2 regions of the Variovorax xiamenensis genome follow, and region 2 is predicted to be linked to the other one. Evidence: predicted binding sites of a transcription regulator. Region 2 holds the regulator's gene; the other holds the start of a gene.
What was found. The regulator NrdR, encoded in region 2, represses ribonucleotide reductase genes. The targets are predictions, from matches to a motif close to CACNANATNTNGTG.
Positions count from the first base shown of each region.

Region 1 (3,404 bases), 2.8 Mb from region 2:
CAGGACGGCGGACTGCCGGTGCCTCACCTGTCGGACGACCTGCTGCGCCGCCTCGCGCAGCATCCGCTGAACGGCAACGTGCGCGAGCTCGAGAACCTGCTGCACCGCGCGGTGGCGCTGAACGACGGCGACGAGCTGCACCTCGACCTGATGGGCGGCTTCACGGCCGCGGCCGAAGCCGCGGCATCCGCGCCGGCTCCGCTCTCGCCCGCTGCCGACGCGTCTGTCGTCGCGGCGGCTGCGCTGCCGATCGCCGCGCCGGTCGCGCCTCCAAAGGTCGCGCCCCCGCCTCTGCCCTCCGACCTGCAGGCCTATCTCGACCAGCAGGAGCGCGAGATCCTCGTGCGCGCGCTGCATGAAAGCGGCTTCAACCGCACCGCGGCCGCCGCGCGGCTCGGCATGAGCCTGCGCCAGATCCGCTATCGCATCGCGCGCCTGGGCATCACGACGCCCAACGGCGACGATGGCGCGAGCAGCAGCCATGTCGACGACTGAAGAAGCCCCCGCGGCGCCCGGCGACGCACTCTGGCAGGCCGGCTGGTACCGCTTCGCGAAAGCCCTGCCCTCGCCCAATTTCGGGCCGCGGCCGCAGGGCGCGCAGATCGATCTCATCGTGCTGCACTCGATCAGCCTGCCGCCCGGGGAGTACGGCGGCGACGCGGTGCAAGAGCTCTTCACCAACCAGCTGGACTGGGACGCGCACCCCTACTTCCAGTCGATACGCGGGCTGGAGGTTTCGTCGCATTTCTACGTGCGGCGCAACGGCGAGCTCTGGCAGTTCGTGAGCTGCGACGATCGCGCGTGGCATGCCGGCGTGTCGTCCTGGCGCGGCCGCGGCAACTGTAATGACGACTCCATCGGCATCGAGCTCGAGGGCCTGGAAGGCCAGCCCTTCGAGGAGCCGCAATACGAGACGCTGGCGAGCCTGTGCGCCGCCATCGCGCAGCACTTTCCGGTCGCGTACATCGCCGGCCACGAGCACATCGCACCGGGCCGCAAGCAGGACCCGGGGGCGGGATTCGACTGGCGCCTGCTGCGCGAGCAACTCGGCTGGAGGCCACAGATGTTTCCCGAGCAGGTGATCGGGCTCTAATTTTTTCAATCGCGCGACGCCCCGCGATGCGACGCTCTTGCGCCGCAGCAATGAGAGAATTTCAAACGCGCGATGCAGCAACCATGCGCCCTGCAGGCCCAAATCGCCCTGCAAGCCACGGCCCATGCGGGTTGCGGGACCATAGGCCAGTATTCATGGGGCATCTCTGCAGGTGTTCTATTGCGGAAGTAATACCGGCAATCCTTGTATCCGTTGGAAAACGCTACATCTAGTGGGTTGTATGCCCCATGCACCCTAGATATAGTGTCCTCCGTCCGGTCACACACACCGACGCGGTGCCCGGCCCAGGCGCCGCCATCCAACAAGAATTGCCAACCGAGAGGAAGCGAATGCAAACAGCCCTGAACCCCCAATCGACCCCGCGTGCCGTTCCCTCCACGCCGTCGCAACAGCAGCGAGACACTGCTGGCTCCCCCACCAGCCAGAACCTGGCCCACTACCAGATCATCCGCCGTAACGGCGCCGTCGTTCCCTTCGAGCCGAACAAGATCGCCATCGCGATGATGAAGGCCTTCCTGGCCGTGCACGGCACCCAGGGCGCGGCATCGGCCAGCGTGCGCGAGACGGTGGACGTGCTCACGCAGGGCGTGATCCGCGCACTGGTGCGTTCGCGTCCGGGCGGCGGCACCTTCCACATCGAGGACGTGCAGGACCAGGTCGAGCTCGGCCTGATGCGCGGCGGCCACCATGAGATCGCCCGCGCGTACGTGCTGTACCGCGAACGCCGCACGCAGGAGCGCTCGAAGCAGGGCGAGCAGGAAGTGCCGGCCGCTCCCGCGCTGCACGTGCTGGACAAGGGCGAGCTGGTCGCGCTCGACCTGAACGAACTCAAGAGCCTGATCGAGTCGGCCTGCGAAGGCCTGGGCGACAGCATCACGGCCGCCCCCATCGTCGCCGAGACGATGCGCAACCTGTACGACGGCGTGCCGCTCGACGAGGTCTACAAGGCCTCGATCCTGGCAGCCCGCACGCTGATCGAGAAAGACCCCGACTACACCTTCGCCACCGCGCGCCTGCTGCTGCACACGATCTTCAAGGAGATCATCGGCCGCGAAGTGATGCCCGCCGATCGCGCCACCGCGTATGCCGACTACTTCCCGCAGTTCATCAAGAAGGGCGTGGACAACGACCTGCTCGACGAGAAGCTGCTGCAGTACGACCTGCCCCGCCTGGGCGCGGCGCTGAAGGCCGAGCGCGACAACCAGTTCGACTACCTCGGTCTGCAGACCCTGTACGACCGCTACTTCCTGCACGTGCGCAAGACCCGCATCGAGCTGCCGCAGGCTTTCTTCATGCGCGTGGCCATGGGCCTGTCGCTGAATGAAATCGACCGCGAAGCCCGCGCCATCGAGTTCTACGAAGTGCTGTCGTCGTTCGACTTCATGTCGAGCACGCCGACGCTGTTCAACGCCGGCACGCTGCGCTCGCAGCTGTCGAGCTGCTACCTGACCACCGTGCCGGACGACCTGGATGGCATCTACGAGTCGATCAAGGAAAACGCGCTGCTGTCGAAGTTCGCCGGCGGCCTGGGCAACGACTGGACCCGTGTGCGCGCGCTCGGCAGCCACATCAAGGGCACGAACGGCGAATCGCAGGGCGTGGTGCCGTTCCTGAAGGTGGTGAACGACACGGCCGTGGCCGTGAACCAGGGCGGCAAGCGCAAGGGCGCCGTCTGCACTTACCTCGAAACCTGGCACCTCGACATCGAGGAGTTCCTGGAGCTGCGCAAGAACACCGGCGACGACCGCCGCCGCACGCACGACATGAACACCGCCAACTGGATCCCCGACCTGTTCATGCGCCGCGTGATGGAAAAGGGCACTTGGACGCTGTTCTCGCCCTCGAACGTGCCCGACCTGCACGACCTGTTCGGCGCCGAGTTCGAGAAGGCCTACGTCGCCTACGAAGAGAAGGCTGCCCGCGGCGAGATCAAGCCGAGCCGCACCATCCAGGCGACCGACCTGTGGCGCAAGATGCTCACGATGCTGTTCGAGACCGGCCACCCCTGGATCACGTTCAAGGACGCCTGCAACGTGCGCTCGCCGCAGCAGCACGCCGGTGTGGTGCACTCGTCGAACCTGTGCACCGAGATCACGCTGAACACCAGCGACACCGAGACCGCCGTGTGCAACCTGGGTTCGGTGAACCTGCTGCAGCACCTGAAGGACGGCAAGGTCGACCAGGAAAAGCTGAAGAAGACCGTGTCGACCGCGATGCGCATGCTCGACAACGTGATCGACATCAACTACTACGCCGTGAAGAAGGCGCGCGACTCGAACCTGCGCCACCG
Region 1 is NZ_CP139038.1:1,285,449-1,288,852, reverse strand. It holds gene SFB74_RS05575 (sigma-54-dependent transcriptional regulator) at 1-495, shown strand, start outside; gene ampD (1,6-anhydro-N-acetylmuramyl-L-alanine amidase AmpD) at 482-1,093, shown strand; gene SFB74_RS05565 (ribonucleoside-diphosphate reductase subunit alpha) at 1,444-3,404, shown strand, end outside.
Region 1: a site for NrdR is predicted at 1,347-1,360, ahead of SFB74_RS05565 (ribonucleoside-diphosphate reductase subunit alpha). Genes of this name have one in related genera too.

Region 2 (3,404 bases):
CGATCATGGCCGTCGAATCCAGCTTCAACCCCTTCGCCCAGAGCCAGGTCGGCGCCCAGGGCCTGATGCAGGTCATGACCCGCGTGCACGGCGACAAATATGAAAGCGCGGGCGGCACGCTCACCGCCTTCGACCCGGTGACCAACATGCGCGTCGGCGTCAAGGTGCTGCAGGAATGCATCGCCCGCGCTGGCTCCCTCGAAGGCGGCCTGCGCTATTACGTGGGCGCCGCCAACCTCGAGGACGACGGCGGCTACGCCGCCAAGGTGATGGCCGAGCACGAGCGCCTGCTGCAGGTTGCCAACGGCCGCGCGCCGTCGACGGTCACGCCGCCGAACGTGCGCCCGCAGCCGATCCCGGTGGTGGCGCCTCCGGCCAAGCACGAAGAAGGCAGCGAGCCCGCCAAGGTGGCTCTGCTCTCCTCCGTTTCCTGAAGGAGTTTTCGCGGCGCGGGTGCAGCCTCCTGAGCTACACTCGACCGGTACGCGACTGGCGATAGGCGCAGCACCCCGCAAGGTGCCACGCGCTGACGTGGAATACCACTGGGAAGCGTACCGCCTGGTCACGCAGGCGTTCAGCCGTTCGCCTGGGCAGCCCTTGTTTGGTTGAAGAACAAGGACCTCGTCTTCAAAGGACTGCCATGTACCAACGCAATATCCTGGTCGAACAGACCGACCCCGAAATCTGGGCCGCGATTCAAGCCGAAAACGCACGCCAGGAACACCACATCGAGCTGATCGCCAGCGAGAACTACGCCTCGCCGGCCGTCATGGCCGCGCAGGGCTCGCAGCTCACCAACAAGTACGCCGAAGGCTATCCGGGCAAACGCTACTACGGCGGCTGCGAGCACGTCGACGTGGCCGAGCAGCTGGCCATCGACCGCATCAAGCAGATCTTCGGCGCCGATGCCGCCAACGTGCAGCCGCATTGCGGCGCCTCGGCCAACGAGGCCGTGATGCTCGCCTTCCTGAAGCCTGGCGACACCATCATGGGCATGAGCCTGGCCGAAGGCGGCCACCTGACCCACGGCATGCCCCTCAACATGAGCGGCAAGTGGTTCAACGTCGTGAGCTACGGCCTGAACGAGAAGGAAGAAATCGACTACGACGCGATGGAGCGCAAGGCGCATGAGCACATGCCCAAGCTGATCATCGCGGGCGCGTCGGCCTACTCGCTGCGCATCGATTTCGAGCGCTTCGCCAAGGTGGCCAAGGACGTCGGCGCGATCTTCATGGTCGACATCGCCCACTACGCCGGCCTCGTGGCCGCAGGCGTGTACCCCAACCCGGTGCCGCACGCCGACATCGTCACCTCCACCACCCACAAGAGCCTGCGCGGCCCGCGCGGCGGCATCATCCTGATGAAGTCGCAGCACGAGAAGGCCATCAACAGCGCGATCTTCCCGGGCCTGCAAGGCGGCCCGCTGATGCACGTGATCGCCGCCAAGGCCGTCGCGTTCAAGGAGGCCATGTCGCCCGAGTTCAAGACCTACCAGCAACAGGTGGTCAAGAACGCCCAGATCGTGGCCGAGACGCTCACCCAGCGCGGCCTGCGCATCGTGAGCGGACGCACCGAAAGCCACGTGATGCTGGTCGACCTGCGCGCCAAGGGCATCACCGGCAAGGAAGCCGAAGCCGTGCTGGGCAGCGCCCACATGACGATCAACAAGAACGCAATCCCCAACGACCCGGAGAAGCCGATGGTCACCAGCGGCGTGCGCATCGGCACCCCCGCCATGACCACCCGCGGCTTCAAGGACGAAGAGGCCCGCATCACCGCGAACCTGGTTGCCGACGTGCTCGAGAACCCGCGCGACGCGGCGAACATCGAAGCCGTGCGCGCCAAGGTCCACGCCCTGACGAGCCGCTTCCCCGTCTACCGCTGATTTCCGTCAGCCGGTAGAGAAGAAGAAAAAAGAAAAGAAGAAGCCCTGGCCGCATGAAATGCCCTTTTTGCGGCCATCTTGAAACGCAGGTCGTCGAGACCCGCGTTTCCGAGGACGCCGACTTCGTCCGCAGGCGCCGCCAGTGCAGCGCCTGCGACAAGCGCTTCACCACCTACGAGCGCCCGGACGTCAACTTTCCCGTGGTCGTGAAGAAGGACGGCAGCCGCGCCGACTTCGACTCGACCAAGGTGCGTGCCTCCATGATGCTGGCGCTGCGCAAGCGCCCCGTGAGCATCGAGCAGATCGACAACGCCCTGCTGCGCATCGAGCAGAAGCTGCTGGCCAGCGGCCTGCGCGAAATCGACTCGACCAAGGTCGGCGAGCTCGTCATGCGCGAACTCAAGAAGCTCGACAAGGTCGCCTACGTGCGCTTCGCCTCGGTGTACCGCAGCTTCGAGGACGTGGACGAGTTCAGGCAGCTGCTGCGCGATATCTGAGCGGCCCTGCGTCGTTTTCTCATCTCTTTTCCGCGTTTTTTCAGCGGTTCCAGCACGACTGCACCAACGCATTCGAGGCATCGGTGCTGCCGGCGGCCAGCTTGACGCCCTGCTGATTCACCGTGAGCGTCCCGCACTCGTCGCGGGCCGATGCGCCCTGCGGCACGGCGCGCAAGGTATAGCTGGTCGTCGATCTCGCCGCATAGCCGATGGCATAGCTGGCCGGGCCGGACGAGGGCGACTGGCCGAGCCCCGCCGGCAGCGCGACGTTGGCTGGCGGATATTTCCCGTTGACCGTCAGGTAGCGCTCGTTCCACTGCGCAGCCTGCAGCAACTGCTGCTTCGCGTCGGCCCGCTTGGCCCGCAGCACGTAGCGCGTGTAGCTCGGGTAGGCGATGGCGGCGAGGATGCCGATCACCATCGTCACGATCATGAGTTCGATCAGCGTGAAGCCGCGCGAACGCGCCCGTTTGCCAACCTTGGTTCTGGAGTGCTTGTTCATGTTCGTTCTTCAGTTCGTCGAGATCAGGCTGCGCCAGCCGAAGCGGCGCACGATGTCCGGCCGCTTCGGCGACTTGCAGTCGCCGGCGGCATTGCAGATCACGTCCCTGCCCTTTTCCCGGTTCTGCGGCTCCAGGACGATGTCATCCCTGCCGGAACGATTCCGGAACCCCAGATAGGCTCCCACTGCACCAGAGGTGGTGTATGCGATGCCCTCGGGGGCAGAGCCGCTGAACAGGTCGACCACCAGCGACCAGCCGTCGTCGCCCGTGCCGGCGGTGCAGTCGATCGAATTGCTGCTCGAACCGGGAATGGTGGTCGAGAACAGCCCGACCCCATTGCCCAGCACGTTACCGGGATAGACGATGCGCTCCCCTGTCGTCGGCAACTCCAGATGCCAACCGCGCTTGGCCTGCGAGCCGGTGTAGCTCACGGATTTGCGGGAGACGGTGCGCAACTCGACGCCGGCTTCATCGACAGGGGTGGTACCGATGGTTTGTGCCACGAGGTCGGTCAGGGTC
Region 2 is NZ_CP139038.1:4,104,339-4,107,742, forward strand. It holds gene SFB74_RS18700 (transglycosylase SLT domain-containing protein) at 1-434, shown strand, start outside; ZMP/ZTP riboswitch at 476-599, shown strand; gene glyA (serine hydroxymethyltransferase) at 641-1,885, shown strand; gene nrdR (transcriptional regulator NrdR) at 1,939-2,382, shown strand; gene SFB74_RS18715 (type IV pilin protein) at 2,423-2,884, opposite strand; gene SFB74_RS18720 (PilC/PilY family type IV pilus protein) at 2,894-3,404, opposite strand, start outside.